Regions from separate parts of the Klebsiella sp. KE9456 genome, predicted to be linked through region 3. Evidence: predicted binding sites of a transcription regulator. Region 3 holds the regulator's gene; each other region holds the start of a gene.
What was found. Region 3 encodes CRP, which controls carbon source genes, mostly activating them, when cyclic AMP is high. Its sites were predicted from a motif close to ATGTGANNNNNNTCACAT; they were not measured.

Region 1 (10,529 bases), on a different contig from region 3:
GTACGGAAGTCTGGGCCCATTTATCTTTCACTTTATGGGCAGCGTCGAGGGCAAGGTCAATGTCCCTTTTACCTGAAGAGGCAACTTCACAGAGCGGCTGCCCGGTGACCGGCGTCAGATTCTGATAGTACTCACCGTCGGCAGGCGCTACCCACTCCCCACCAATGAAGTTGTCATAGCGAGCCTTTAATTTCAGAGGGAATCCATATTCACCGGGTTGAATATGTGTTGCAGGGGAATTATTTGTCATGGACGTCTCCTTGCAGTAGGGGTATAACGATGGCGAGATATTCGCCAATTGATTACAGCATTACGACTGCGGTCACGTTATTCGGAGTGGCCGATATTGATGTACCGGGTGGGCCTTACCATTTATCCAGCCTGAGCAAACATCCCCTTCACAGGCCTCGCCATCCGCCAGTTAATGGCATCGCGCAACGAGAGATCGCGACGATTTCGGCATGCCCATCATAAATAACGCTGAAATATCGAATGCCTGAAATGCATTCTGAATATTTCAGTCATGCCTGATTTTTTCGACTTATCATCCGTAGCAATGAATGTGTGGCGCAAACGCCTTTCCACCATGGTATTCATTGTTTCTATTAATGAACCGGCGTCGATTACATTCGAGGAAGGAATAAAAAATGTTGAAGCAGCCATTGTACTATCCTCAATCACTGCAATTAGACAGGCAGAATACGAGTGAATATTCTTTAAAAACGTGATCGTTGTTATTATTTAACGTTCTGATAATATAAAAGGCACATTAAGTTCATATTTTAATGTGCCTGTTGAGAAAATGTGCGGGTATTTCCCCCGGCTGACGCCTTACCCATCATGGGAAGCCAACAATATCATCATGTTATGAATTTCACTCAGGCCCGAGCCAGCGGCGCTGGTTACAGGGCAATGCGATAAAAGCACGTTTTATCAAACATCTTAAATTAATCGTTTCCTCGTTTAACCGGAAATAGTAACGCATCACGTAATAAATGATCGTTGCCACGACGGCGGGTAAAACCGATGCGGTCAAAATATTCCAGGATCTGAATAGCGAGCTTTCGTCCCACTCCCAATCGATCGCGAAAATCGGCCGCGCAGGTAGACCCCCTTTCCTGATCCAGTTCGCGGATCATTCTGGCGAACGTCACAATCCGATCGTTACGGTAGTAGCGATCTTTGACGATCGCGGTAATCATCCCCTGCTGCGCCGCCTGGCGTAACACTGCGCGCATTAATGCCTCTTCAACGTTAGCCTCCCGCGCCAGATCGCGAACCCACCAGGGTTCATCAGCAAACAGCCCGGCAACCCGCAGCCAGATCACCTGCTGCTCGTCGGTAAACCCCGCCTTATGATCCGGTAAATGCAGCCAGCCGTGGTGACTATGGACCATTCCGCTTTCGCGCATCTGCTCAATCAGCAGCAGCACCAGGGCTTCATCTTCCATCGGCAGCGCAATACGCCGCAGACGCTCGCGGCCCGGTCCCGGCTCATCGCGATGCTGGTCATGATAACGCGCCAGGGCGTCGAGCAGTTTCCGCTGCCAGCGCGCAGCCAGTGGCGCGCTGAGTAAACGATTCCCCGCCTGCAGATAGTCAGGACGGTGACTTAGCGCCTGTAGCCCCTCGTCGCTGAGCTGACGCGCCCAGGCAAAATCATCAAGATGAACCGCATCACGTTGCAGATGGATCTCCAGCGCGCTGGCATCATCGCTTTGCGCAGCGGCCAGCGTGTGCAGCCACTGTATGTATTCTGCCTTACGCTTGCCTCGTCGCGGCGGATTGAGCGTCACCACCCGCGCGCCAGCCAGCGTCTGACGGGCGGAGATATCGCGCAGCACCAGACGATCGTTATCCGCCAGCCACAGCGGGCAGTCGAAAACCAGTTCCGCCAGCGCCCCCTCCAGCAGTGACACGCGGCCAGTGATATGGCTGGCTGCATGATGGATATGTAGCGGTTGCCACTGACCGAGCGGCGTGTGGCACTGCAGCTCGACAATTACGCGTTCGCTGGCTTCCGGTGGCTGTACGGAAAGCAGCCAGTCGCCGCGATTCAGTTGCTCTTTTTGCGCATCACCCACAATATTCAGGGCAATGCGTTGGCCCGCCTGGGCCTTCCCGACCGACTGATTCTGCGCATGCAGACCACGCACGCGCATCGGCTTATCCACACCAGTCAGCCACAGCGTATCCCCCACATTCACCTCGCCGGAAAGCGCCGTTCCGGTGACCACCAGACCCGCGCCTTTTACGCTAAACGCCCGGTCGATAGCAAGGCGGAAACGCTGATGCTGCGGATGCGGCCGCGCGGAAAGTCGCAGTAAATGATCGCGTAGTTCGGCAATGCCCTGGTTTTCCGTCGCTGCGGTAACAAACAGGCTCGCAGCAGTAAAACCGAATTCGGCCAGCACCGCGTCGATTTCCCTTTTCACTTCCTCAACCCGCCCGGCCTCAACGCGGTCAGATTTGGTGAGCGCGACCGTTAACCTCGGCTTACCCGTAAGCTGAAGGATCGCCAGATGTTCACGCGTCTGCGCCATCACCCCATCATCACAAGCCACCACCAGCAGCGCATGATCGATGCCGCCGACGCCAGCCAGCATGTTGGACAAAAACTTTTCATGACCCGGCACGTCAATAAATCCCAGCACTCGGCCATCGGGCTGCGGCCAGTAGGCGTAGCCGAGGTCGATAGTCATTCCGCGCGCTTTCTCTTCCGGCAGGCGATCGGCATTGATACCGGTAATCGCCTGCAGCAACGTGGTTTTGCCGTGGTCAACATGTCCGGCAGTGGCAATAATCATTTCGCTAACATCTCCATAAACCGGGTTTCATCCTCAAGACAGCGGAGATCCAGCCACAGTCGACCATCATAAACCCGGCCAATAACCGGCACCGGAAGCCGACGCCAGCGAACCGTCAACGCCTCCAGCTGGCTACCGCGGCCATTGCACGGGGTAAACGTCAATGCCGCGCTGGGTAACCGGTCCACTGGCAACGAACCGCTGCCAATCTGCGACAAACAGGGTTCTACCCGCAGTACAAAATCTGGGTAATATTCCGCCAGCGCGGCTTGTATACGTTCGCCCAGCTGGCGAATCTCGTCTACGGGGCGGGTCAACAGACGTAGCGTCGGCAGTTCAGCGGCCAGTGTCTCCGGGTGCAGATAGAGGCGTAGCGTGGCTTCCAGCGCCGCGAGCGTCATTTTATCCGCCCGCAGCGCACGTTTCAGCGGATGGCTCTGTAAACGCGCGATCAGCGCTTTCTTACCGACGATAATTCCCGCCTGCGGGCCGCCCAGTAGTTTATCCCCGGAAAAGCTCACCAGGCTGATGCCCGCGGCAATCATCTCCTGGGGCATTGGCTCTTTTGGCAAGCCGTAGCGGCTTAAATCCACCAGCGAGCCGCTGCCAAGATCGGCGACAACCGGGATATTCAGCTCGCGGCCAATTTCCGCCAGCGCCACCTCATCAACCGCTTTCGTAAAGCCCTCAATGCTGTAGTTGCTGGTGTGAACTTTCATCAGCAAACCGGTATTGTCATTGACGGCCTGACGATAATCTTCCCCATGGGTACGATTAGTGGTACCGACTTCATGCAGGATGCAGCCCGCCTGGCGCATCACGTCAGGAATGCGAAACGCACCGCCAATCTCTACCAGCTCACCCCGCGATACCACAACTTCATTACCGCCGGCGATGGCCGCCAGCATGAGCAGCACCGCCGCCGCGTTGTTATTGACGATGCAAGCATCTTCCGCACCGGTTATCCGACAAAGCAGGTCGGCCAGCGCCCGGTCCCGGTGGCCGCGTCCGGCATCCTCGAGATCGTATTCCAGCGTCACCGGCGCGCGCATGGCCTGGGCAACGGCTGCAATCGCCGCTTCTGCCTGAAGCGCACGGCCAAGATTGGTATGCAGTACGGTGCCCGTCAGGTTGAAAACCGGGCGCAGCGCACTCTGCTGCGTTTGCGCCAGACGCCGGGCGGTTTCCAGCAGCCAGTCGTCACACCAGACCGGCAGCGCATGTCTCTGACGAATATGTTCCCTTGCCTCATCCAGCATCTGACGTAGCAGCGTAACCGTCTGCGAGTGACCATACTGCATCAGCAACGAGGAAAACGCCGGAGCATGGAGTAAACGGTCAATGGCCGGAAGCCGGGTATACAGTGCACGAATCTCGGTAGTCATGAATGAACCTGTTTTCCCCTCCCGACGGGAGAGGGAGTCAATAAATGAGCAGCAATTGTAATACCTTCGCGCAAAAACTGTTACCTGCCTGGGTCAACTCCCTGGCGGTTCAGTGCGCGCAAAACTGGGGCGCTGGAAGAGTGAATCCACCAGTTTAACCAGCTTAGGCCGTGTCGCGCACCAGCCCGGCGCAACGCGGCGAATATTAAGATAAGCAATGGCGCAGGCCGTGGAAATGGTCGCCAGATTCACCTCATCGGGACGTAAAATACCGTCATTTGCATAGCCTTCCAGGGCATCAAGACCACGCGTAACTTTTTCCCGTTGGCGCAGCAGTTCGCTTTCTAACTGCTGCGTCGCCGGGCGCATTTTCTCCCGCACCAGCGCCTGCGCTGCTTCCATCACGCCATCTGCCAGCGCTTCAATTTGACGCATTTTCAGCGCGGCTTTCGGCTCCGCGGGCAGCATAGCAGGCGCAATGCCAAGCTGCTCCAGGTATTGAGCGATAATGGGGGAGTCATACCAACATTCACCGTCGTCGGTAACCAGCGCAGGCACTTTTCCCAGCGGATTGTATTTCGCCACACGATTGGCGTCGTTATAAGGAAATTCGTTGACGAACTCGAAAGGGATCGCTTTTTCCAGCAACATGACGGAAATTTTGCGCACAAAGGGACTGGTGTAGCTGCCGATCAGTTTCATTGCCTGCTCCTTTCGCCAACAAAAAAGTAAGTATGGCGCAGACCGTAGTAAAAAACCGACAAACCGAACGTAATTTACCCTGCCGTTTTCGCCATGATGGCTAAAATGTCCTTTAGTGGATCAAGTTACTGAGTTACATATCCTCATATTAGACGCGGCATAATCTGCCCAGGATCACATCAGGGAAAATCCGTGGGGATATATTTTGTGATGTAAATCACAAATAAATAACAAACTCATAAAAAATATTTGTGATACATATCACATAAAAGTGTGTTTTTTACTCTAAAACTCCCTCCTGTTGTTTTTTTACACTCAATTTTTGTGACGCAAGTCACTATACAGACCCACTACTAACCTATATTTATGTGATGTAAATCACATAAAAGCCCACTAACTGGACAGCGTAACAATTCAGTGCCAGATTTCGCACTATCAATCCGGGCCCGGCTACCTCTGCCGCCACATTAACAACAAGCCTCGGGCTTTCAGCCTGCCGATAGCAAAAACAGAAGAAGGGGTGTTTTATGTCATCCGATATCAAGATCAAAGTGCAAAGCTTTGGTCGTTTTCTCAGCAATATGGTGATGCCAAATATCGGCGCGTTTATCGCGTGGGGTATTATCACCGCACTATTTATTCCAACAGGATGGTTACCGAACGAAACGCTGGCGAAGCTGGTGGGTCCGATGATCACCTATCTGTTACCGCTGTTGATCGGTTATACCGGCGGTAAACTGGTTGGCGGCGAACGCGGCGGCGTAGTCGGCGCAATTACCACTATGGGCGTCATCGTCGGCGCGGATATGCCGATGTTCCTCGGCTCGATGATCGCGGGTCCTCTGGGTGGCTGGGCCATCAAGAAATTCGACGTTTGGGTAGATGGTAAGATTAAATCCGGTTTTGAGATGCTGGTGAATAACTTCTCCGCCGGTATTATCGGTATGATCCTCGCCATCCTGGCGTTCCTCGGTATCGGTCCGGCGGTTGAAGTCCTGTCCAAAATCCTGGCTGCGGGCGTTAACTTCATGGTGGCGCACGACATGCTGCCGCTGGCATCCATCTTTGTTGAACCGGCGAAAATCCTGTTCCTTAACAACGCCATCAACCACGGTATCTTCTCGCCGCTGGGCATCCAGCAGTCTCATGAACTCGGCAAATCTATCTTCTTCCTGATTGAAGCTAACCCGGGTCCGGGTATGGGCGTCCTGCTGGCATACATGTTTTTTGGCCGCGGCAGCGCTAAGCAGTCTGCGGGCGGTGCGGCAATCATCCATTTCCTCGGCGGTATTCACGAAATCTACTTCCCGTACGTGCTGATGAACCCGCGTCTGATTCTGGCCGTTATCCTCGGCGGTATGACCGGTGTGTTTACTCTGACTATCCTCAACGGCGGTCTGGTTTCTCCGGCCTCTCCGGGCTCAATCCTCGCCGTACTGGCGATGACGCCGAAAGGAGCCTATTTCGCTAACATCACGGCGATTATTGCCGCGATGGCCGTCTCCTTCGTGATCTCGGCGATTCTGCTGAAAACCAGTAAAGTCAAAGAAGAAGATGATATCGAAACAGCGACCCGTCGTATGCAGGACATGAAAGCGCAGTCCAAAGGCGCAGCGACTCCGCTGTCCACAGGCGATGTCACGAACGACCTCAGCCATGTGCGTAAAATCATCGTCGCCTGCGACGCCGGTATGGGCTCCAGCGCCATGGGCGCAGGCGTGCTGCGTAAGAAAGTACAGGATGCCGGGCTGAGCAATATCTCCGTCACCAACTGTGCGATTAACAACCTGCCGCCGGATGTTGACCTGGTCATCACTCACCGCGACCTGACCGAACGCGCGATGCGCCAGGTGCCGCAAGCGCAGCATATTTCGTTGACCAACTTCCTCGACAGCGGCCTGTATACCAGCCTGACCGAACGCCTGGTGGCGGCCCAGCGTCACACGGATAACGAAGAGAAAGTTCGCGACAGTCTGCAAGACAGCTTCGATGCGGCGGATACCCATCTGTTCAAACTGGGTGCGGAAAACATCTTCCTCGGTCAGAAAGCGGCCACCAAAGAAGACGCTATTCTGTTCGCGGGTGAACAACTGGTAAAAGGGGGTTATGTCGAGCCGGAATACGTTCAGGCAATGCTGGAGCGTGAAAAACTGACCTCGACCTACCTGGGTGAGTCCATCGCGGTTCCGCACGGCACTATCGAAGCGAAGGATCGCGTTCTGAAAACCGGTATCGTGTTCTGCCAGTATCCGGAAGGCGTGCGTTTCGGTGAAGAAGAGGATGAGGTTGCCCGTCTGGTCATCGGTATCGCGGCACGTAATAACGAACATATCCAGGTGATCACCAGCCTGACTAACGCGCTGGACGATGAATCCGTCATTGAGCGTCTGGCACAGACCACCAGCGTCGAAGAAGTCCTCTCGCTGCTGAACAAGTAAACGCCGCCTCATCCTCTGCTGAGGATGAACGCAAGTGCGGTCTATTCCCTCTCCCGTTGGGAGAGGGTTAGGGTGAGGGAAAAGCCTCACCCCAGCCCTCTCAGGTAAAAACATTAATTAAAGGTTAATACTATGAAAGCATTACATTTTGGCGCAGGTAATATCGGTCGTGGCTTTATCGGCAAACTGCTGGCGGACGCGGGGATACAACTGACGTTTGCAGATGTAAATCAGGTCGTGCTTGATGCCCTGAATGCCCGTCATAGCTATCAGGTTCACGTGGTCGGCGAGAATGAGCAGGTGGATACCGTTTCCGGCGTCGATGCCGTCAGCAGCATCGGCGACGACGTCGTAGAGCTGATTGCCAGCGTTGATCTGGTGACCACTGCCGTCGGCCCGGTGGTGCTGGAGCGCATCGCTCCGGCGATTGCCAAAGGCCTGGCTAAACGTAAAGCGCAGGGCATTACGGCGCCGCTGAATATCATCGCCTGCGAGAACATGGTCCGCGGCACCACCCAGTTAAAAGGCCACGTGTTTAACGCCCTCGCGGAAGAAGATAAAGCCTGGGTCGAAGCCAACGTCGGCTTCGTTGATTCCGCCGTTGATCGCATCGTTCCGCCGTCCGCTTCCGCCACTCAGGACCCACTGGAAGTCACCGTCGAAACCTTCAGCGAGTGGATTGTCGACAAGACCCAGTTTAAAGGTGCGTTACCGAACATCCCTGGGATGGAATTAACCGATAATCTGATGGCCTTTGTCGAACGTAAGCTATTCACCTTAAACACAGGACATGCTATAACCGCCTACCTCGGAAAATTGGCGGGTCACCAGACGATTCGCGACGCGATTCTCGATGAGACGATTCGCGCGGTAGTCAAAGGGGCGATGGAAGAGAGCGGCGCCGTACTGATCAAACGCTATGCCTTTGATGCACAAAAGCACGCTGCCTACATCCAGAAAATTATTGGTCGTTTTGAAAACCCGTATCTGAAAGATGATGTGGAACGCGTTGGCCGCCAGCCGCTGCGTAAACTGAGCGCCGGCGATCGCTTAATTAAACCGCTGCTTGGTACGCTGGAATACAACCTGCCGCACCGGAACCTGGTGAAAGGGATTGCTGCCGCCATGCACTTCCGTAGCGAGGAAGATCCGCAGGCACAGGAACTGGCGGCGCTGATTGCCGGGAAAGGGCCACAGGCTGCGCTGGCGCAGCTTTCAGGTCTGGATCCGGCAAGCGCCGTGGTAGCGGAGGCCGTTAACGATTATAACGCCGCCAAATGAGGCAAGATCTGGCGCGGTCCGAACCGCGCCCATTACGACTCCTGTCAGATATGCAGGCAATAATGGAAGAAACACAGGCATTTGAAAACCGTGTGCTTGAGCGTCTGAATGCTAGCAAAACCGTAAGAAGCTTCCTGATCGCCGCCGTTGAACTGCTGACGGAAGCAGTCAATATTCTGGTGCTTCAGGTGTTTCGCAAAGACGACTACGCGGTGAAATACGCAGTGGAGCCGTTGCTGGATGGTGACGGGCCGCTGGGCGATCTTTCTGTACGCCTGAAGCTGATTTATGGCCTTGGGGTGATTAGCCGCGCCGAATATGAAGACGCCGAGCTACTGATGGCTTTGCGTGAAGAGTTGAATCACGACGGTAATGAGTACAGCTTTACCGACGACGAGATCCTCGGACCATTCGGCGAGTTACATTGCGTTGCGGCCCTGCCGCCCACGCCGCTATTCGACGAGAGCGATGCGGAACTGCTGGCAATGCAGAAAATGCGCTACCAGCAGGTTGTACGTTCAACAATGATGCTATCTCTGACCGAGCTGATTTCTAAAATCAGCTTAAAAAAAGCCTTTCAAAAATCAACGCTCTGATTCTGTCTCTTGTGGGTTGCACGCCGGCCGATAAAGCTGACGATAATACTCAAGACGACGCAAAAATAGCGCTTCTTTGTCTGCTGGAATATCCTCCGGTATATGCTGCAAACGTGGGGACTTTTTCAGATATTCCAGAAAGGCCTGACTTGAGGCCATAAAATCTACAGTTTTATCAATAACATCAAGTATGCCATCGCCAATTTTTGCCATCACGCCCTCCTCTACGTTGGGATCATCTTATTTAAGGATTAACCAAAAACAGGGAATCAGATGAAAAAAAGGTGCTTAATGGGCAACAGGCTTCACAAAAAACGAAAAACAACAACGTTTCGATAAATAACTACCCACGACACAAGCGACAGCACATACTATATGTCTGATCATGATCATTTCTTAGCAGATTAAACTACCATGAAAGAAGTCGAAAAAAATGAAATCAAGCGTCTGAGCGACCGTCTCGACGCCATTCGTCACCAACAGGCCGGTTTGTCGCTGGTTGAAGCCGCCGACAAGTACGCTGAGCTGGAAAAAGAAAAAACCACCATTGAAGCCGAAATCGCCCGTCTGCGCGACGTTCAGGGCCAGAAACTGAGCAAAGAAGCGCAAAAGCTGATGAGCCTGCCGTACCGCCGCGCCATCACCAAAAAAGAGCAGGCCGATATGGGTAAGCTCAAGAAAAACGTGCGTGGTCTGGTTGTTGTCCACCCGATGACCGCTCTGGGTCGCGAAATGGGCCTTAAAGAGATGACCGGTTTCTCCCGAACCGAATTCTGATCCTTTCTCCGAATAATCCCCCGGTGGCGTGACGGGACTGCTCCTTGCTCAGTTGGGCGTCCAACGTTCAGGCATCAGTCCACAACGCTTACCGGGGCGGTATACCCGCACGGTATTGGCGTTTGTTGTCCGGCGAAAGCACGACAGGCTCTGTCTCCGGGGCATGCGCTTGTTGAAATGTGACTCACCGTCGTCCCCTCCGGCGCCGCGTTGGCCCTACCAATTATTTAATAAATCCCCCAATAGTTCACATATCTATTATTTTTAGTCACACACATATTGCTCATCAATAACATTTGATTAACCATTCGTTGTCGTTAACCCTACAATCGCACTTTGGCCGGGCCAGTTTTACAAATGATGTGACCTGCAAACAGCGCAAGACTCAGCACCACATCTGGCGGCCCAATGGAGACCTGCATGAACCTCTGGCAACAAAATTACGATCCGGCCGGAAATATCTGGCTATCAAGTCTTATCGCATCACTACCGATTCTGTTTTTCTTTTTTGCTCTGATTAAGCTCAAGCTGAAAGGATATGCC
Region 2 (10,529 bases), on a different contig from region 3:
GATTAAAGGTAGTGGAACCTGAAAGGGCAGTACGCGTGTAACCACCCCGGAGAGAGAGACCACGAGGGTCATGATGAGTATGGTAAAGAATATTTCCATGTGTTCCCTGTTTGCGGCGTTTTCTTTTTTTACATCTGAGACGTCATGTCCCGAAATAATACGCTACTCAGATTAACGCAAAAGGAAACAGGATGTGGTTTAAAAATTAAACGGGCAGCACTAACGCCGCCCATCGTTAAACAAAAAGTTAAATCGCCCAGCCACCGGCATAGAAGATAACCAACGCCGCAGCGATAATCACCGTACCCAGATTCAGCTTACGCCACTCGCCGGACACCAGACGACCAATGACCAGCGCCGCGAAGCCAATCATGATGCCGGTCACAATATTACACGTCAGTACGATAAAGACCGCCGTAATCAGCCCCGCCATCGCGTCCACAAAATCGTTAAAATCGATTTTCGCCACGTTGCTCAGCATCAGCAGGCCGACGTACATCAGCGCCGGAGCGGTCGCATACGCCGGGACCAGATAAGAGAGCGGAGAGAGGAACAGGATCAGCAGGAACAGCACGCCGACGGTCACCGCAGTCAGACCGGTTTTCCCGCCAGCCGCCGTACCAGCCGCGGATTCAATATACACCGCCGCCGGAGCCGCGCCCACCAGGCCGGAGAAGACGCTGCTCAGGGAGTCAGTGGTCAGCGCTTTGCCGCCGTTGATAATCTGTCCGTCTTTATCCAGCAGGTTCGCCTGACCGGCTACCGCACGAATGGTCCCTGTGGCGTCAAACACCGCGGTCATCACCAGCGCCAGCACGCTTGGCAGCACGACCGGGTGCAGCGCGCCCATGATATCCAGGCTGCCGATCAGCGAGTTGCCTTTGTCGTCGCTCAGCGACGGCATGGCGAAAATACCGGAGAAATGAACATGAGGATCGAAGATCAGGCCGATAATCGACACGCCGATAATCGTCAACAGGATGCCGCCCGGCACTTTCAGTTTTTCGAGCCCGATAATCACCGCCAGTCCGATCAGCGACATAATTACCGGGAAACTGTCAAAATTACCCAGCGCCACCGGCAGACCATCCAGCGGATTTTTGATAACCAGACCCACGCCGTTGGCGGCGATCAGCAGCAGGAACAGACCGATACCAATCCCGGTGCCGTGCGCAACGCCCTGCGGCAAGTTGCGCAGGATCCAGCTACGAATGCCGGTAGCGGAAATCACGGTAAACAGTACCCCCATCAGGAAGACCGCCCCCAGCGCCACCGGAATACTGATCTGCTGACCAAGAACCAGACTAAACGCGGTAAAGGCGGTGAGCGAGATGGCGCAGCCAATCGCCATCGGCAGATTCGCCCACAATCCCATCACCAGCGAGCCAACCCCCGCCACCAGACAGGTGGAGACAAAGACGGCAGCGGGTGGAAAACCCGCTTTGCCAAGCATCCCCGGCACCACAATGACTGAGTACACCATCGCCAGAAAGGTGGTAAGACCGGCAAGGATCTCCTGACGCACGGAGCTGCCGCGAGCAGAAATTTTAAACCAGGCGTCTAATGAACCGCCGGTACGCGCTGAAGGCGTAGACATAGAAAACGTCCCCTGAGAATTTTTATCGTTCGTCTGGATGCGTGGCGAACCGTCCACTGCCAGTTAAACGCGATCTCCTTGTGCTTAACCTCGCAGCGCCAGAGGCGGCGAAAAGCAAACGTTTAACTCCGCGCATACAATACGATGAAGAATGACCTTGCTCTCCCCCTGTCATCAGGGAAAATGATGAGCAAAATAAAAAGGCAAACGATTATCCGGCCTTTAGATACGCCTTTTCAACCGAAGTTTGTCGAATTTCGCTAAATTTCACTTATGACGTTCAGGAAATAACCAGCCGATGCGCAAACGTTATCGTCCATGCGCAATCCGGTAACATTTTTGTATTGGGCTGATAGCAATTTTTCCCGGTCATCGGCTTTAGTGATGGATCGTTCCTCAGAAGCTTTGCGGCAGGGGTTAACGCAACGATACCGTTCGCAGGCCGACGGGTACTCAGCCATATCCGCTGCGAGTGAACGGCCAGGTGGCCAGTTCTGGATACGCACCTGCGTGCTCGCCAGGTTTCCTGATGCGCCTCCCTCTGCGGCGATCTGGATGCTGAAGGCCATAAAAATAAAATCTTTCAGTCTGAATCAGGATGGTAAGCGAACGGGTAACTTCTGACTTTCGCCAGAACCACCGATTAACTGAACCCTTTTATTTCTGAGTCCTCCTCCAGCAGCAGCCGCGCGCCGGTGCCCTCTGCGCCAAGCTTATCGCCGGGGTTGCGTAACGGACAGTCGCGGCGTGACAGGCAGCCGCAGCCGATGCAGCCATCCAGCTGATCGCGTAGCGCGGTCAGAGTATGAATGCGCCGATCCAGTTCCTCCCGCCACTGGGATGACAGCATCTTCCACTCTTTGGCGCTGAGCTTATGCCCTTCCGGCAGCACGCCAAATGCCTCGCCGATAGTCGCCAGCGGAATACCAATACGTTGCGCAATTTTAATTATCGCCACCGCCCGCAGGACATCGCGCCGGTAGCGACGCTGATTGCCGGCGTTGCGCTGGCTGTGGATCAGCCCTTTGCTTTCATAAAAATGCAGCGTGGAGACGGCCACACCGGTGCGTTTCGCCACTTCACCAGGGGTCAGCAGCATTTTGATACGGGGTGATTTTTTTTCCATAAAAGCGCTTTACCTCAAGTTAACTTGAGGAATTATACTCGCCCGCAGACAAAACGACGAATCGAGAATTGAGAGAGGCCGCTTTATGTCCCATCAGGATATTATCCAAACGCTAATTGAATGGATTGATGAACATATCGATCAACCGCTTAACATTGATGTAGTCGCCAGAAAATCGGGATACTCAAAATGGTATCTCCAGCGGATGTTCCGCGCCGTCATGCATCAAACTCTGGGGGATTACATTCGCCAGCGCCGCCTGTTGCTCGCCGCGGAAGCACTGAGAACCACCCAGCGCCCTATTTTTGATATTGCGATGGATCTCGGCTACGTATCGCAACAAACCTTTTCACGCGTGTTCCGCCGCGAATTCGACCGTACGCCCACCGACTATCGCCACCACATTTCCGCCTGATAACACCTTATCAGGCCAGAGGCTGACCCGATCGTTGCTCAGCCTCTGCATAAATGCCTGCCACGACAGCCTGTCGTAGAAAGCATCATCTCTTTATCATTAGCCATAAAAAATAGGGTTAATGAGCGCAAAAAAAGCACATCTTTTGACTGGTGAATAAAAGAGCTAATGTGATATAGTTCACATTAGTTGGTGAAACAAGAACACTGTTTCATTGCTGTCTTAGTTGCCTGTAGATAGCCAGAGTACCACGTCACCGTCAGTCTCATCAGGTTGTCAAAGGTGCCCAAATTTCGTTGAGGATAGGTTGATGGCTTCCATTACTACCAGTGTTGTACTTCTGCGCTGGCCACTCGTGAGCGCTGTGTTGATGTTCCTGGCCAGCTCATTAAACATTCAGCTACGTAAAAGCGATTATGCCGGTTTAGCGGTGATTTGTAGCTGTATGGGCCTGGCCGCAGCATGCTGGTTTGCCACTGGTCTGTTGGGCATTACGCTACTGGATGCAGCAAAAATCTGGGGTAATATTAAGGACGTGATGATTGACGTCATGAGCCAGACCCCGCCGGAATGGCCAATGGTCATGACCTGATCGAAAAAAGCGTCCCACAAGGAAGCAATGCCGGGGGACGATCGAAACATCCCCCTGGTCGTTCACAGGCAGCGGATATCACGCCTGTCCACACCACCTATCGTCAACGGAACATACCGCTGACTAGATGTCGTCAAAACCATCATTAACTCTCTCCGCCTGGCGCTAACAAAACCCGGTTAAGCCAGACATCAGGCACGCTTTTTTCACGCTATCTCCCCAACTTAGACAACATCTCCTGGCGCATAGCCTTATGAATAACCAGCATAAAAGTTCCGTAAAAGTCTGAGCGTACGCTGGCAAGGATTCCCCCTCCTCCGTATCGCTACGGTTGGGAATTGGGAGGGGGAAAGGGGACAACTTTAAGAATGGAAATGGCAGGATGCCATTATTAATCGTTTCCGGGATCAAGCGGATTCGATTAACAGGAACCAGTGTAAGCTGCTAAGTTGAATGAATTGCGTAGAGTCAGTGAAGATTTTGTCATAATTTATATCCGTGACATATTTCGCTGATGCTAAAAGTAAAAACATCACCTGCCGTTGTTTACCTCCGGGGAAAGGGGACCAAAATCTTAAAAAACATATCGCCTGTTTTTTTCATGACATTCAGCACCCGGGTAGCCGCTGACTGAGTGCGGGTTCACCGCAGAGGGGGTTGGGCGCATCAGGAAAGCCTGGCGAGAACGCAGGCGCACATCCAGAACTGGCCACTAAGCCAAAATGGGTGAAAACGAAAAATGCGTCATGTTCGCCAGAACCACCGATTGACAGAACCGCTCAGCCAGCCATAAACACAACTGACAGCCCTTAACTGACCAGCATTGCACAGAGCGCGGTTTTTAGCGGGCAATAAAAAGCCGGGATAAATAAAGATCCCGGCCTGTCGTTAAATGATTATCAGAAATGCGTATTCACGCTGACATAAAACGTCCGGCCTGATTCATTATAGGTTTCCGCGCCCGCGCCATACAGATAAGCGCCGGTCGTCGAGTTCCCCGTGGTCTGCGCATTACCGGCACGGTAGTGGCGAATGTCGAACAGGTTATCCACCCCGCTGGTCAGGCTCAGATTTTTGTTCACATCCCAGGTCGCGCTCAGCCCGACAATGCTATACGGACTCACTTCGTTCAGCTCACTGCCGGATACCGCCTCACCTTTATAGTTAAAGCGCTTCGGTTTCTGGCGGCCATACCAGGTGAAGGTGCTCTGCAATGAGAGATCGTCGCGCACCTGCCAACTGACGGTCGAGTTGAGCGTGAACTGCGGGATTATCGACAGGCGATCGCCGGTGGTCTTGTTCTTACTCTGCAGCATCCACGTCAGGTTATTGCTCCAGTTAACCGTTTCGCTTACCGGCAGATTTAACGTGCCTTCCAGCCCTTCAACCAGCGCCTTCGGTACGTTTTCCCACTGATAAATATTGGTGGTGCCGTTGCTGGCCGTGCCCACTGCCGAATAGCCGGATTCAATCTTATTGCGGTAATCGTTACGGAAGTATGTCACGCCAGCCTGATAGCCGTTACGCTTGAACTCAAGACCAATCTCTTTATTGACGCTGGTTTCCGCTTTCAGATCTTTATTACCCATCAGGTAACAGGCAGAGTTGCTGGCATAGCACCCCTGGCCATTGCTGTACAGAATATAGTTCGGGTTGAGCTGGTAAAGGTTCGGCGCTTTATAGGCGCGGGCAATCCCCAGCTTCAGCGTCCAGCTCTCCGACAGTTCCTGGGAGAGGTTCAGGGATGGACTCCAGTTATTGCCGACAAGGGTATGGTGGTCAAAGCGTAACGCCGGCGTCAACATGGTGCTGTCGGTCAGCGCGATATTATCTTCGGTAAATAGCGAGAAAATCTCGGCGCTGGAATAGGGACTGCGTCCGGTAGCCGATACACCGTCAATGGAACCATAAGAGAGAGACTGGGTCGTTGATACGCCGTCTTTCATCCGTTGCTGGTTCCACTCGGTACCCAGCGTCAGATTCTGCTCAACGCCGAGAGTAAACGGAATGTTCACTTCACTGTGCAACAGGACGTCCGACAGATCGATATCCGAGAATTTGCTGCTGGAGAAAATTCCCTCCGATCCCCCGGCCAGCCCCTCGTTCATGCGTGAGTTACGGGTACGTTCATACTGAGCGAATGTGTTGCTGGTCACACCGTTGTCCCAGCCGCCGGTCCACGTAATCCCGTAAGTCTGACGATAGAGACGATTGGTCTCTTTACCATACATACTTTTCACCAGTGCGCTGGTGTTGGTGTTTTGCGTGTCGCCCGCATACAGGTTGCCCTGACGGCTGTAGCCGGTTTCAAATTCCAGCGCCTGCATCGGCGCAAATTCCCAGCGCAGCTTGCCGTGGATATCTTTATTCACGACCCCTTCGCGCCCCGCCGGATAAGAGCCTGCGTAGCTACCGGTTCGTGCCGCTTCATGACCAGAGTTAATATCCTGGGCATCGGCCTGAGTTTTGCTCAGATTTCCCCATAAATTAAAGCTGACCTGATCCGAGAGCGGACCATTGAGGCTAAAGTTAGTACGCTTGGTCGCGCCCTCTTTACGGTGCTGAGGAGCGTTCAGATAGGTATTCCAGGAACCATGCCACTCGCCGGTGGCCGGTTTCGTGATGATATTGACTACCCCGCCCATCGCCCCGTTGCCGTAGCGGGCCGCCGCAGGACCGCGAATGACGTCGATATGGTCGATCATTTCCGCGGGTACCCAACTGGTGTCGCCGCGTGTATCCCTGTCGCCGCGCCAGCCATAGCGCACGGAGTTACGACTGGTCACTGGCTTACCATCAACCAGAATCAGCGTGTTCTCCGGCCCCATACCGCGAATATCAACCTGGCGGTTATTGCCGCGTTGGCCGCTGGTGGAGTTGCCTGTAAGGTTAACGCCCGGTTGTGTACGAATCAGTTCGGAGACATCGCGAGCGGGTGGATGCTTACGGATTTCATCGGCCGTAATCGTGGAAACGCCGGGGGCCTGCAGATTCTGTGTCGCCGCGGTCACCACCATCGTTTCGTCGTGATTTGTCTCAGCGGTTGTGGTCGCGGTCTCGGATTTCTTTGTTTCCTCTGAAGTGCTGCCATCAGCGGCTTGCGCTGATAATGTCACTCCCCAGATAGCCATATGGATCAGAACCGCCAGTGAATAATGTTTCATGGAATATGCCCTGTTTTCTTTTATTGCTGTCGGGGCCGCCTGTTTTATCTGTCCGATAAACAGTAATGACTTCCATGCACAGGGCATCATCTCTGCTTTTGGCATAGCAAAGCCCTCCCGCTAAAATACCGGGATAGCAATAAGCAATTAATCACCAAAAATAGGGATATATCACCCTGGCAAAATGAAGATATAAACGGGCCACGCTATTCTTTGATAGCGTTATCCGAACAGCACCAATAGGATTATTGTGCCACATAACGTTATTAGAAATGAGTTTTATTATCAAGTCGATAATTATTCATTTTAGAGTTTAATTAAATAATGAAATAAAAACATAAAGATAGATATGGTTAGCGCTACTTTTATTGATGTAAATTTTAAATAAATGAATTACATCCACATTAAAAAAACATAATTAACACATATTGTCTCCACAATTGTTTATGGCGACATAGCATGATGACTTGAATATGCCTCAGTGTTTTTTATAAAAAAATAGCGTATCACGCAGATATACAGCAGCTTATACTCTACATAATTCGCGTTGCGGGAGGGCGGCAGTCGATGAAATATTTCTTCCTGAATAACAGAAAACTGAATCTGAAGGTCAGCGGATGTGATATGAAAATACATGGCGCATCCGGCAGCGTGAAACGACAGGCTATCATAGCCGTCTGCGCCATATTAATGAGAATTAACTCATATCCCGATATTAACGCGACTTACGGTAGTGGCGGGGGCTATAACCAAACCAGCGACGAAACGCCCGTGAAAAAGCGCTTACCTCAGAATACCCCAGTAGCAACGCCATTTCCGATACCGACAAATGCTGCTGTTTCAGGTAGTGAGTCGCCATCTCTTTACGCACATGATCAACTTGCGCGCTAAAGCTGGTGTTTTCCTCACGCAGGCGCCGCTGCAAAGACCAGGCGGAAAGCCCCTGCTTTTCAGCAACAGCCTCCAGCGACGGTTCGCCATTAACCAGCTGCAGCTGAATGCCGGTTCGGGTCTGGTCAACGCAGCTCTGGTTAACCGGCACCGCGCTCAGGCGTCGAATCGCATCCTGCATAACCAGCAGCAGCATCGGGTCGTGATCGGGCATTTTGCGTGAGACATCCGCTTTATTAATGATCATGGAATTAAACGGCTGATCAAAATAAACGGGGGCATCAAATACCTTACAGTGCTCGTGCCACTGTTCAGGACGAGGGTGTTCAAAATGCACTTCTCTGGGCGCCCAGTGCTTGCCTGCCGCATGGCGGATAAGGTTCAGAAACATGCCCAGCGTAAGCTCTGCGTCCTGACGCCGGGAGAGGATCGCCCCATGGCGGACCTGATAGTCCAGTTGCCAGCTGTCATGACGTTCGGTCAGTTGAATCAGCGTGTTGTGCTGGTGAAACGGAAAGGCGCTGACCAGGTTGCGCAGCGCCTGCTCAAGGGTGGCGGAGCACAGGCCGATATAACCGATAAGCCCCAATGACTGCGGCCGGAACTGCTGGCCGTAATAAAGGCCGAAATTATCACGACCGGCCAGATGCGCCGCCTCCTCCATTACCCGGCAATAACTGACCAGATCCAGGCTCAGGGTCGGACAAGACAGACTCTCTGGATTGATGCCGCTAATCCCGAAAATTCGGTCAGCATCCCCTCCCTGGGAACCGATGAAATCACTGAGCCCCGTCGCGGCCGCAGATAATACGCCGCGGTGCATACCCACCGCTCCGGAGAGCGCAGATAACACACTATCTGATTGCATCATGGTCATTATTCCACTGGAGGCTACACATGGACAGCTCTCCAGCAAAAAACATACCAACCATAATCTTATTTATAATCATCAATTTATTAAAATACCTTCGGATTATTTGCACCATCGCGGCCATAGAATGCGCCAGGAGTGTGCGCTCATACGCCGACGGGTAACGCTGTGCCGGCCAGGTAACGTTGACACAAACGCACGGTATGGCTGGTCCAGGCATCCCCCAGGCTGCGCGCCATTTCCGTTTCCCGATGTGAAGCGACCCATGCGGTAAGCTGAATACGCCGCTGGATCAACATTGCCGGGATGACAGCCAGTTCCCGATCGCTGATATGCGCGACCTGCTCATAGCCACTTAGCCAGTTTTCGATCCACTGGGGAGCGCTGGCATGATGCTCAACAAAGCTGATGGCCGCCGCTAAATCATGCAGATACCAGCCCATACCGCAATCATCAAAATCAATTACGCGAGTCTCCCCATGATGTAACAGCAGATTGGTTAATCGCAGATCCGCGTGAATCAGGCCATAGTGCGCCGGCGACTGACCAAATTCCGTCATCTGCTGACCGACATGCCGGATCGTCTCCTCTACCAGAGGATGTTCCCGTGGATCGAGGCCGGGGGCATCCCGCCAGTCTCCCCAGTGACTGGCCGCCGACACCATGGTTTGGTGATCCCAGATAATACGGCGAAAACTCGCGGGCTTTTGCCAGCTACGGCTGTGCTGATGCAACCGCGCGGTAATATGTCCCAATTGACGGAAGGCCGTTGGATCGACCTGGGTTGTCGGCATTTCCCCGTCAATCCAGTGAAATAATACGCCATAGCGTTGGCTTCCGTCGGCCAGGGGCAACCGCTGAATCCGTTCGCCCCGGTCATCCGCGATCGCTTCCGGCACCGCAATACCGGCATCGCGCAGGGCGTCGAGCCACAGCAGTTCACTTTCAATATCCTGACGATCATGATAATCACCGCGATGAATACGCAGCGCGAACCGGTTACCGGAATGCGTCACCTGCAGGGTGGCATTTTCCGATCGGCACAGTAACCGAACCGTGGCATCAGCGTATTGCGGATAGTTAGCCAGCGCCTGATGGGCCAACCGGAGGATCATTTCGTTACTCAGGGTGTCGTACTGTTTCGCGCTCATGTCCTGCTCCATTTATCTCTGAAGGTGACTTCAGAATGGCGCTGAACCTTTTTGACTGGCTTGACGACGCGACAGAGAAAGTTGACCGCAGCCTGCATTTCCCCCTGTTCACACCTGGAGTTGACATTAGCCAGCAGTCATCTGTTTTTTACGGTCAAGTTTTTCCCCGTTTAGCGGGCCATTATCAATGTGCCAGCGTTAACGGCGTCACATTTCTTCTATGGCACAGACGGGGAATGCAGTGATGAAAAACAAACTTAAACCTACTCTCGGAGCCCTGCAGTTGTGGGGAATTGCTGTCGGACTGGTGATTTCCGGAGAGTATTTCGGCTGGAGTTATGGCTGGGGAGTGGCAGGCACTCTGGGCTTTCTGGTTACCACATTATTTATTGCCCTGATGTATACCTGCTTTATTTTTAGTTTTACCGAACTGACCACCGCGATCCCGCAAGCCGGTGGGCCATTCGCATATAGTCGCCGTGCATTTGGCGATACCGGCGGCCTGATTGCCGGTATCGCGACGTTGATTGAATTTGTTTTCGCCCCGCCCGCCATTGCCATGGCGATTGGCGCTTACCTTAATGTCCAGTTCCCGGAACTTAACCCAAAACTGATCGCCGTCTGCGCGTATCTCATCTTTATGGGGCTGAATATTGTCGGGGTCAGTATCGCCGCGACCTTCGAACTGCTGGTCACATTGCTGGCGGTAATCGAATTACTTG
Region 3 (10,529 bases):
GGGCGTAACGGCGCCGGTAAATCAACGCTGATAAAACTGCTGGCCGGTGAATTACAGCCGCTGCACGGTGAAATTGCTCTGGCGAAGGGCATCAAGCTCGGCTATTTCGCTCAGCATCAACTTGAATTTCTGCGTGCGGACGAATCGCCGTTGCAACATCTGGCGCGTCTGGCGCCGCAGGAGACGGAGCAGAAACTGCGCGACTATCTTGGCGGTTTTGGCTTCCAGAGCGACAAGGTCAATGAAGAGACAAAACGCTTCTCCGGCGGCGAGAAAGCGCGCCTGGTTCTGGCGTTAATCGTCTGGCAGCGGCCAAATCTGTTACTGCTGGATGAGCCCACCAACCATCTCGATCTTGATATGCGTCAGGCCCTGACCGAAGCGCTGATAGATTTTGAAGGCGCGCTGGTGGTGGTCTCGCATGACCGTCATCTGATTCGCTCCACCACCGACGATCTTTATCTGGTGCACGATAGCAAAGTCGAACCTTTCGACGGCGATCTCGAAGACTACCAGCAGTGGTTGAGCGATACGCAAAAACAGGAAAATCAATCCCCAGCGGGATCGAAAGAGAACAGCAATAGCGCGCAGGCACGTAAAGACCAAAAGCGTCGGGAAGCCGAATTGCGTGCTCAAACCCAGCCGCTGCGTAAAGAGATTGCCCGTCTGGAAAAAGAGATGGAAAAGTTGAACGCTAAACTGGCGCTGATCGAGGAGAAGCTCAGCGACAGCGGTTTATACGAGCAAAGCCGCAAAGCAGAGCTCACAGAGTGTTTACAGCAACAGGCCAGCGCCAAATCCTCGCTTGAAGAGTGTGAAATGGCCTGGCTGGAAGCCCAGGAACAACTGGAGCAAATGTTGCAGGAGAGTTAAAGGTGGCCCACTATTCCGGTCAGACATGCTAAACGCGCAAGAGCAATGTCAAACTTCAGAGCAACGCGGGTTTCGCCTGGCCACAAGACCACATATTGGCTAACCTGCGTATTTTATGCGCGGTATAGTATGTATAAAGATTCCGAACAGCTCTGGTGCTATGGTTGATATTACCCCCACTGAAATGACGCCTCCTGAAGACGACTCGCAGCAGTTTCATCCGATGCGCGGCGTAAGCAATCGTCATTTGCAAACCATGTTGCCGCGGCTAATCCGTCGCAAGCTCCGTTTCACACCACACTGGCAGCGCCTTGAATTACCGGACGGCGACTTTGTTGATCTGGCATGGAGCGAAGATCCTTCCCAGGCGCGCCATAAACCGCGCCTGGTGGTGTTTCATGGCCTTGAGGGCAGCCTGCATAGCCCCTATGCCCACGGCTTAATCCATGCGGCGATGCAGCGTGGCTGGCTGGGCGTGGTGATGCATTTTCGCGGCTGTAGCGGCGAGCCGAACCGCAATAACCGCATCTACCATTCAGGCGAAACGGAAGATGCCACCTGGTTCCTGCGCTGGCTCCAGCGCGAATATGGCTGCGTGCCGACGGCCGCGGTAGGCTATTCCCTCGGAGGCAATATGTTAGGCTGCCTGCTGGCGAAAGAAGGCGACGATATTCCCGTCAATGCCGCAGTGATCGTCTCAGCGCCATTTATGCTGGAAGCCTGTAGCTATCATATGGACAAAGGGTTTTCCCGTGTTTATCAACGCTACCTGCTCAACCTGTTGAAAGCTAACGCCGCGCGCAAACTCAAAGCCTATCCAGGCTCGCTGCCCGTCGATTTACGTCAGCTAAAAAGCATGCGCCGCATCCGGGAGTTTGACGACAGCATTACCGCCCGGATCCACGGTTTTGCCGATGCGCTGGACTACTATCGCCAGTGCAGCGCCATGCCGCGCTTAAGCGATATCACGAAACCAACGTTGATTATTCATGCGAAAGACGATCCTTTTATGGATCACCATTCGATTCCCCCGCAGGAACAGCTTCCGGCAAATGTCGAATATCAGCTAACGGAGCACGGCGGGCATGTTGGTTTCGTCGGCGGTACGCTGCGTAAGCCAGAGATGTGGCTGGAAAAACGGATTCCGGCCTGGCTAACCCGCTGGTTAGGAGGGAAAATATGATTATTCCCTGGCAGGATCTCGATCCCGAAACGCTGGATAATCTGATTGAAAGCTTTGTATTACGCGAAGGCACCGATTATGGTGAGCATGAACGTTCGCTGACAGATAAAGTCTCTGATGTTAAACAACAGCTAAAAAGCGGAGAAGCCGTGCTGGTGTGGTCAGAACTGCACGAGACGGTCAACATCATGCCCCGCAAGCAGTTTCACGGCTAAAGCGGCGCACACTATCGTTTACCCTGGGAGTTGTTATGTCTGCCAAACATCCGGTGATTGCCGTCACGGGCTCCAGCGGCGCGGGAACCACAACCACCAGCCTCGCCTTTCGCAAAATCTTCGCGCAGTTAAACCTGCACGCCGCTGAAGTGGAAGGCGACAGCTTTCACCGCTATACCCGCCCGGAAATGGACATGGCGATCCGCAAGGCGCGGGATCAGGGCAAGCATATCAGTTACTTTGGCCCTGAAGCGAACGACTTCGGCCTGCTGAAACAGACTTTCGTTGAATACGGGCAGAGCGGCAAAGGTCAGTCGCGCAAGTATTTACATACCTATGATGAAGCCGTACCGTGGAACCAGGTGCCGGGGACCTTCACCCCCTGGCAACCACTCCCCGAACCCACTGACGTACTGTTTTATGAAGGGCTGCATGGCGGCGTCGTTACGCCGCAGCATGATGTCGCGAGCCATGTCGACCTGCTGGTCGGCGTCGTGCCCATCGTCAATCTGGAGTGGATCCAGAAGCTTATCCGCGACACCAGCGAACGCGGGCACTCCCGTGAGGCGGTAATGGATTCCGTCGTTCGCTCAATGGAGGATTACATCAATTTCATCACCCCGCAGTTTTCGCGTACCCATCTCAACTTCCAGCGCGTTCCCACGGTGGATACCTCCAATCCCTTTGCGGCCAAAGCCATTCCTTCACTGGATGAGAGCTTTGTCGTTATCCATTTCCGTAATCTGAGAAACATCGATTTCCCCTGGCTTCTGGCCATGCTTCAGGGCTCGTTTATCTCACATATGAACACTCTGGTTGTACCGGGAGGCAAAATGGGACTGGCGATGGAGCTGATCATGACGCCGCTGGTCGAGCGGCTGATGGAAGGCAGGAAAATCAGTTAACGAATGACTCCCCCCGGTAGCGCGAACGTCTGCCGGGGTCTTGTTGGCTTACTCTTCGATCACTTCATAAGAGTGGGTAATATTTACCGCTTTCTCCAGCATCAGCGCCACCGAGCAATATTTTTCCGCTGACAGGTCAACAGCACGAGAAACGGCAGCCTCTTTCAGCGCCTTACCGGTCACGATAAAATGCAGATTAATATGGGTAAACAGACGCGGCGCCTCTTCCCGACGTTCCGAGGTCAGCTTGACTTCACAGTTGGTGACGTTATGGCGCCCCTTCTGTAAAATGGAGACGACGTCAATCGCGCTGCATCCGCCCGCCGCCATCAGCACCATTTCCATCGGGCTGGGGGCTTTATCACCGGAATTCCCGTCCATCAGAATCTGGTGACCAGAAGCCGACTCTCCAATGAAGGTTAACCCTTCAACCCACTTCACTCGCGCTTGCATAAATTGAACTCCAGAGCTGTAATTTTCCTGACAGATTACGCGCACATAACAATTCTGGCAACGGAAGGCGACCTGGGTCATGCTGAAGCGAGACACCAGGAGACATGCAGCGAAAGCTATGCTAAAACAGTCTGGATGCTACAGTAATACATTGATGTACTGCATGTATGCAGAGGAGTTCACATTACAGGCTGCGGAAAAATTCCAGCCAGATTCCCAGGTACAGGGATTTAATACGATTGCATGCCCGGATGCCGTGTAGTGTCGGCACCCGGAGATAGCTGATAACAGAGGATAACCGCGCATGGTGCTTGGCAAACCGCAAACAGACCCTACCCTCGAATGGTTCTTGTCTCATTGCCACATTCATAAGTACCCCTCAAAGAGCACGCTGATCCACCAGGGTGAGAAAGCAGAAACGCTGTACTACATCGTTAAAGGCTCAGTGGCTGTACTCATCAAGGATGAAGAAGGCAAAGAGATGATCCTCTCTTACCTCAACCAGGGCGATTTCATCGGTGAATTAGGCTTGTTTGAAGAAGGTCAGGAACGTAGCGCCTGGGTACGTGCTAAAACCGCATGTGAAGTGGCTGAAATCTCCTACAAAAAATTCCGTCAGTTGATCCAGGTAAACCCGGATATCCTGATGCGTCTCTCTTCGCAAATGGCGCGTCGCCTGCAGGTTACGTCTGAGAAAGTGGGTAACCTTGCCTTCCTCGACGTTACCGGTCGCATCGCTCAGACGCTGCTGAATCTGGCAAAACAGCCGGATGCAATGACCCACCCCGACGGTATGCAAATTAAAATTACCCGTCAGGAAATTGGTCAGATCGTCGGCTGCTCCCGCGAAACCGTTGGCCGGATACTGAAAATGCTGGAAGATCAAAACCTGATCTCCGCGCACGGTAAAACTATCGTCGTCTACGGTACCCGTTAAGTCGGTAAAACGGCGTATTGTCTGACAATACGCCGTTTTTGTTTCCTCCCCATGTGGCGCAGGCTGATTTATCACCCGGAAGTCAACTATGCACTGCGGCAAACGCTGGTGTTATGTCTGCCAGTTGCAACGGGACTTCTTCTTGGTCATTTACAGCAGGGACTCCTGTTTTCCCTCGTTCCTGCCTGCTGCAATATTGCCGGTCTGGATACACCGCATAAACGCTTCTTTAAGCGCCTGATCATTGGCGGCTGCTTGTTCGCTGGCAGTAGCCTGATTGTCCAGCTCCTTCTGCAGCGGGAAATTCCTTTACCACTAATCCTGACCGGGCTGACCCTGATTCTCGGCGTTACTGCCGAAATCAGTTCGCTTCATGCGAGATTGTTACCCGCCTCGCTTATCGCCGCCAGTTTTACTCTGAGCCTTGCAGGCAATATGCCGATCCAGGAACCGTTGCTAATCTATGCACTCGGCACCCTATGGTATGGAATTTTTAACTGGTTCTGGTTTTGGCTGTGGCGCGAACAGCCGCTGCGCGAATCTCTGAGCCTGCTCTATCGGGAGCTGGCCAGTTATTGTGAAGCCAAATACAGCCTGCTGACCCAGCATACCGATCCGGCCACCTCGTTGCCGCCCCTGCTCAACCGCCAACAAAAAGTGGTCGATCTGATTACCCAGTGCTACCAGCAGATGCATATGCTGGCGGCCAACCAGCACAGCGATCATAAACGCCTGCTGCGCGCTTTCCAGGTTGGTCTGGATCTCCAGGAGCACATCTCCGTCAGCCTGCACCAACCGGAAGAGGTGCAGAAACTGGTGGAGCGCAGCCACGCAGAAGCGGTAATTCGCTGGAACGCGCAAACCATCGCCGCTCGACTGCGCGAACTGGCGGATGATCTGCTTTACCATCGCTATCCTCAGCGCTTTCAGATGGATAAACAGATCGGCGCTCTGGAAAAGATCGCCTGGCAGCATCCGGATAACCCGGTCGGCCAGTTTTGCGCCTGGCATTTCAGTCGCATTGCCCGGGTTTTACGCACCCAGCGCCCTCTGTACTCCCGAAATCTGATGGCGGATAAAACCCGCCGCCTGCCGCTGCTACCGGCGTTGAAAAGCTATCTGTCGCTTAAATCACCGGCGTTACGTAACGCGGCGCGCATCAGCGTAATGCTGAGTGTCGCCAGCCTGATGGGCAGCGCGTTGCATTTACCAAAACCCTACTGGATTTTGATGACCGTGCTCTTCGTGACGCAAAACGGCTACAGCGCAACACGGGTGCGGATCGTCCACCGGGCTGCCGGGACATTTGCCGGATTAGTCATCGCCGGACTGACGCTGCATTTTCACGTCCCGGAAGGTTATACGCTAACCGCCATGCTCTTCATCACGCTATTAAGCTACCTGATTATTCGTAAGAATTACGGCTGGGCGATGGTCGGGTTTACCGTTACGGCGGTATATACCCTGCAACTGCTCACCCTGAACGGCGAACAGATTATTGTTGCCAGGCTGGTTGATACGCTGATTGGCTGCCTGATTGCCTTCGGCGGAATGCTCTGGTTATGGCCGCAGTGGCAGAGCGGCCTGCTACGCAAAAACGCCCACGATGCGCTGGAAGCCGATCAGGGAGCCATCCGGCTTATTCTTAGCGACGATCATCAGGCCCCTGCGCTGGCCTATCAGCGAATGCGCGTCAATCAGGCCCATAATGCGCTGTTTAACTCACTGAATCAGGCGATGCTGGAACCTGGTTTTAACACACACTATCTGGAAGATATGAAGCTGTGGGTCACCCATAGCCAGTTCATCGTCGAACATATTAATGCCATGACAACGCTGGCGCGCGAGCACAATATGCTGACGCCGGATTTAGCGCAACGTTATCTGGAGTCGTGCGAAATTGCGCTCCAGCGCTGTCAGCAACGTCTGGATTCCGATGGGCCAGGCAGCGCAGGAGATGTGAACATTATGGAAGCGCAGGATGCCGAGGTTCCCCGCGGCCCGCTCAGCGCCATGGAGCAGCATTTGCAGCGGATCCTTGGGCATCTGAACACCATGCACACGATTTCGTCGGTGGCATGGCGTCAGCGCCCACATCATGGCATCTGGCTACGGGCCGCTAAGCGCTAAGCACGCGCTCAACCGCATGGGCAAAGCGCGTCATCCCTTCGGCAATATCGCTGTCGTCAATCACCAGCGACGGCACAAAACGCATCACGTCCGGGCCGGCATTAAGTACCATCACCCCGGCATCTGCCGCGGCATACAGAAAATCACGCGCCCGGCCTTTATACTGTGGTTTCAGCTCAGCGCCGATCAACAGCCCCATCCCGCGGATATCGCTGAACAGCTCGAACCTGGCGTCAATTTGCTGGAGCTGTTTAACGAACAACGCCCGTTTAGCCGTGACCCCCTCAAGCACTTCCGGCGTATTAATCAGATCGAACGCCGCCCCGCCGACCGCGCAGGCCAGCGGGTTGCCGCCGTAGGTTGAACCATGAGAACCCGCATGGAAAGCGCTGGCGATTTCATGGGTAGTCAACATTGCGCTAATAGGGAAACCGCCGCCAAGCGCCTTAGCGCTGGTCAGAATATCCGGCGTCACGCCATAGTGCATATACGCGAACAGCGAGCCTGTGCGCCCCATGCCGCACTGTACTTCATCAAACACCAATAGTGCCTGGTGCTGGTCGCACAGTTCACGCAGCCCTTGCAGGAATTCAGGCGTTGCCGCCATAACGCCGCCTTCCCCCTGAATTGGCTCAACCACCACCGCACAGGTATGATCGTCCATCACGGCCTTCACCGCATGCAGGTCATTGAACGGCACGTGAATGATATCGGCGGGTTTCGGGCCAAAACCATCGGAGTATTTTGGCTGGCCGCCGACGGACACGGTAAACAGCGACCGACCGTGGAAAGCGTTATGGAAAGCGATAATTTTAGTTTTGTACGGGTTATGACGCGTCACGGTGTAATGGCGTGCCAGTTTGAAAGCCGTTTCATTGGCTTCCGTCCCGGAGTTCATAAATACCACGCGGTCAGCAAACGTCGCATCGACCAGCTTCCGGCCCAGGCGCAAAGCCGGTTCATTGGTGAAAACGTTACTGGTGTGCCACAGCTTTTCACCCTGTTCATGGAGTGCCGCCACCAGCGCCGGATGGCAATGACCGAGCGCGGTTACAGCAATACCGCCAGCGAAATCAACGTACTCTTTGCCCTGCTGATCCCATACGCGGCTACCTTTACCCTTCACCGGAATAAATTCTGCCGGTGCATAAATCGGCAAAATGACCTCATCGAATGTCGCGCGGGTGATTGCCGGTTGTTCTGTTGCCATGTCATGCCCATCCTTCTTCGTTATGCAGCGATGATTATGATAATCTAATCACAAAATATGCATAAAAAATCACTCAATGGCAACCACAAATCACCGATTGAGAAAGTTTGCCAGCAGTTGATGCCCCTGCTCGCTGAGAATACTCTCCGGATGAAACTGCACGCCCTCCAGATCAAATTCACGGTGGCGAATCCCCATAATTTCGCCCTCTTCGCTTCGGGCGGTCACCTCAAAGCATTCGGGTAACGTCAAAGGAGCAATCAACAAAGAGTGGTAGCGGGTGACGGTAAGTGGATTATTCAGCCCCTGGAACACGCCTTGACCATTGTGGCTGACAGGCGACGTTTTACCGTGCATCACTCTGACGGCCCGCACGATAGTGGCGCCGAAAACCTGCGCGATTGCCTGATGGCCCAGGCAAACGCCTAAAAGTGGGATCTTGCCGGAAAAGTGGCGAATCACCGCCAGCGAAATCCCTGATTCATCTGGCGTGCAGGGGCCCGGAGAGATAACAATTTTCGTCGGCGCAAGCGCGATAATCCCCTCCAGCGTCAGCTCATCGTTACGCCTGACCAGCACTTCCGCCCCCAGTTCACAAAAATACTGATACAAATTCCAGGTGAAAGAATCGTAGTTGTCGATAAGCAGGATCATAGCGGCTCCGGAAGTCACAAACCGGGCTATTTTACTCAGATTCGCGGTTTTCGCTTATCACTTTGCAAAAGACAGGTTGATTTATCTGGCGGGCGATACGGAGAGGACATTGCGCGAGCATCGCACCCGCGCAGGAGGAATGCTTTATGGCAGCACTTTTGCCGACAGAATAACGATAGGTTTAGACGGGACATTCTGATATGGCCCAACATTATGAGTCGGTACCTGAGAAATCTTATCCGCCACGTCCATGCCTTTTACCACTTTACCAAAGACCGCATAGCCAAAATCACGCTGACCGTGATCGAGGAAAGCGTTATCCGCAATATTAATAAAGAACTGACTGGTGGCGCTGTCGCGATCGGCGGTACGCGCCATCGCGATGGTCCCGCGGGTATTGCGCAGACCGTTATCGGCTTCATTTTTAATCGGTGGATTCGGCTGCTTTTGCTGCATTTGTTCGTTAAAACCGCCGCCCTGTATCATAAAACCCGGAATGACACGGTGAAAGGTGGTGTGGTTATAGAAACCACTGTTAACGTACTTCAGGAAATTCTCAACCGAGATCGGCGCTTTCTGGCTATTTAGCTCCAGCTCAATATTGCCCGCAGAGGTAGTCAGCAACACATGGGGATCCCCCTTTGCCGCCATGGCAGGGGAAAATGCTGAAATGGCAAAAACGGCAGCCACCGCCGCGAGAGTTGATTTGAGCATGGACATTCCTTAACGGAGCAGGATAAAAAAGCAAGTGGCTTGATTCTAAAGAGCCTTTGTCCCGTGGGCCAGCCTTTTACCTAATTTTACTTAGCTGAAATACTTGTAACGTTCCTCCCTCATTGAACGGCCAATAATAAATGTGATTTATGTCACATATAAATATGCAAAAATATTTATATTTCATAATAAACATTGCTTACATCACCCAAACGAATAAAATCTGTCCGCCCGGCGCAAAGTCAACGCGCTTTACATTTCTATTCACAGGCCAGTCATGACTAACAGCAACCGTATCAAGCTCACATGGATCAGCTTCTTCTCCTACGCCCTGACCGGCGCGTTGGTGATCGTCACCGGGATGGTGATGGGAAACATCGCAGATTATTTCCATCTGCCCGTTTCCAGTATGAGCAACACCTTTACCTTCCTTAACGCCGGTATCCTGATTTCTATCTTTCTGAATGCCTGGCTGATGGAAATCGTTCCGCTGAAAACCCAGCTTCGCTTCGGCTTTATTCTGATGGTGCTGGCCGTCGCGGGGCTGATGTTCAGCCACAGCCTGGCGCTGTTCTCCGCGTCAATGTTTGTCCTGGGCCTGGTCAGCGGGATCACCATGTCGATCGGTACCTTCCTGATCACCCATCTGTATGAAGGGCGTCAGCGCGGCGCGCGTCTGCTGTTTACCGACTCTTTCTTCAGCATGGCGGGCATGATCTTCCCGATGCTGGCGGCTTATCTGCTGGCGCGCAGCATCGAATGGTACTGGGTTTATGCCTGCATCGGCCTGGTCTACGTCGCTATTTTCGTGCTGACTTTTGGCTGTGAATTCCCGGTATTGGGTAAAAAAGCCCAGCAGGACAGCCAGCCGGTGGTAAAAGAGAAATGGGGTATCGGCGTGCTGTTTCTCTCCATTGCCGCCTTGTGCTATATCCTCGGCCAGTTAGGTTTTATCTCCTGGGTGCCGGAATACGCCAAAGGCCTGGGTATGAGTCTTGGCGATGCGGGTAAACTGGTGAGCGATTTCTGGATGTCGTACATGATCGGTATGTGGTCATTCAGCGTTATCCTGCGCTTCTTTGACCTGCAGCGTATTCTGACCGTGCTGGCTGGCCTGGCGACGGTACTGATGTATCTGTTTATTAACGGTTCGCCGGAACATATGCCATGGTTTATCCTGAGCCTCGGCTTCTTCTCCAGCGCGATCTACACTTCAATCATTACCCTGGGCTCGCTGCAGACTAAAGTATCCTCG

Region 1: ABK821_RS20055 (glutathione S-transferase) is a predicted target of CRP. The motif match lies at 5,144-5,161, and genes of this name have one in related genera.
Region 2: ABK821_RS03755 (YjcB family protein) is a predicted target of CRP. The motif match lies at 3,307-3,324, and genes of this name have one in related genera.

Annotation. Positions count from the first base shown of each region.
Region 1 covers NZ_JBDYQK010000022.1:32,111-42,639, reverse strand. The annotation lists gene aldB (aldehyde dehydrogenase AldB) at 1-250, opposite strand, end outside; gene ABK821_RS20070 (hypothetical protein) at 469-663, opposite strand; gene selB (selenocysteine-specific translation elongation factor) at 948-2,807, opposite strand; gene selA (L-seryl-tRNA(Sec) selenium transferase) at 2,804-4,192, opposite strand; gene ABK821_RS20055 (glutathione S-transferase) at 4,286-4,894, opposite strand; gene ABK821_RS20050 (PTS mannitol transporter subunit IICBA) at 5,422-7,332, shown strand; gene mtlD (mannitol-1-phosphate 5-dehydrogenase) at 7,465-8,613, shown strand; gene mtlR (mannitol operon repressor MtlR) at 8,610-9,209, shown strand; gene ABK821_RS20035 (hypothetical protein) at 9,198-9,422, opposite strand; gene ABK821_RS20030 (YibL family ribosome-associated protein) at 9,624-9,986, shown strand; gene lldP (L-lactate permease) at 10,407-10,529, shown strand, end outside.
Region 2 covers NZ_JBDYQK010000003.1:7,649-18,177, reverse strand. The annotation lists gene ABK821_RS03775 (Na+/H+ antiporter) at 1-99, opposite strand, end outside; gene ABK821_RS03770 (NCS2 family permease) at 248-1,597, opposite strand; gene soxR (redox-sensitive transcriptional activator SoxR) at 2,241-2,723, opposite strand; gene soxS (superoxide response transcriptional regulator SoxS) at 2,809-3,138, shown strand; gene ABK821_RS03755 (YjcB family protein) at 3,449-3,730, shown strand; gene ABK821_RS03750 (TonB-dependent siderophore receptor) at 4,630-6,894, opposite strand; gene ABK821_RS03745 (AraC family transcriptional regulator) at 7,610-8,662, opposite strand; gene ABK821_RS03740 (phosphotransferase enzyme family protein) at 8,803-9,807, opposite strand; gene ABK821_RS03735 (hypothetical protein) at 9,843-10,052, shown strand; gene eat (ethanolamine permease) at 10,052-10,529, shown strand, end outside.
Region 3 covers NZ_JBDYQK010000027.1:11,216-21,744, forward strand. The annotation lists gene ABK821_RS21725 (ABC transporter ATP-binding protein) at 1-873, shown strand, start outside; gene ABK821_RS21730 (hydrolase) at 1,058-2,056, shown strand; gene ABK821_RS21735 (YheU family protein) at 2,053-2,271, shown strand; gene ABK821_RS21740 (phosphoribulokinase) at 2,307-3,176, shown strand; gene ABK821_RS21745 (OsmC family protein) at 3,225-3,629, opposite strand; gene crp (cAMP-activated global transcriptional regulator CRP) at 3,934-4,566, shown strand; gene ABK821_RS21755 (YccS/YhfK family putative transporter) at 4,618-6,696, shown strand; gene ABK821_RS21760 (aspartate aminotransferase family protein) at 6,686-7,906, opposite strand; gene pabA (aminodeoxychorismate synthase component 2) at 7,997-8,560, opposite strand; gene ppiA (peptidylprolyl isomerase A) at 8,705-9,274, opposite strand; gene tsgA (MFS transporter TsgA) at 9,552-10,529, shown strand, end outside.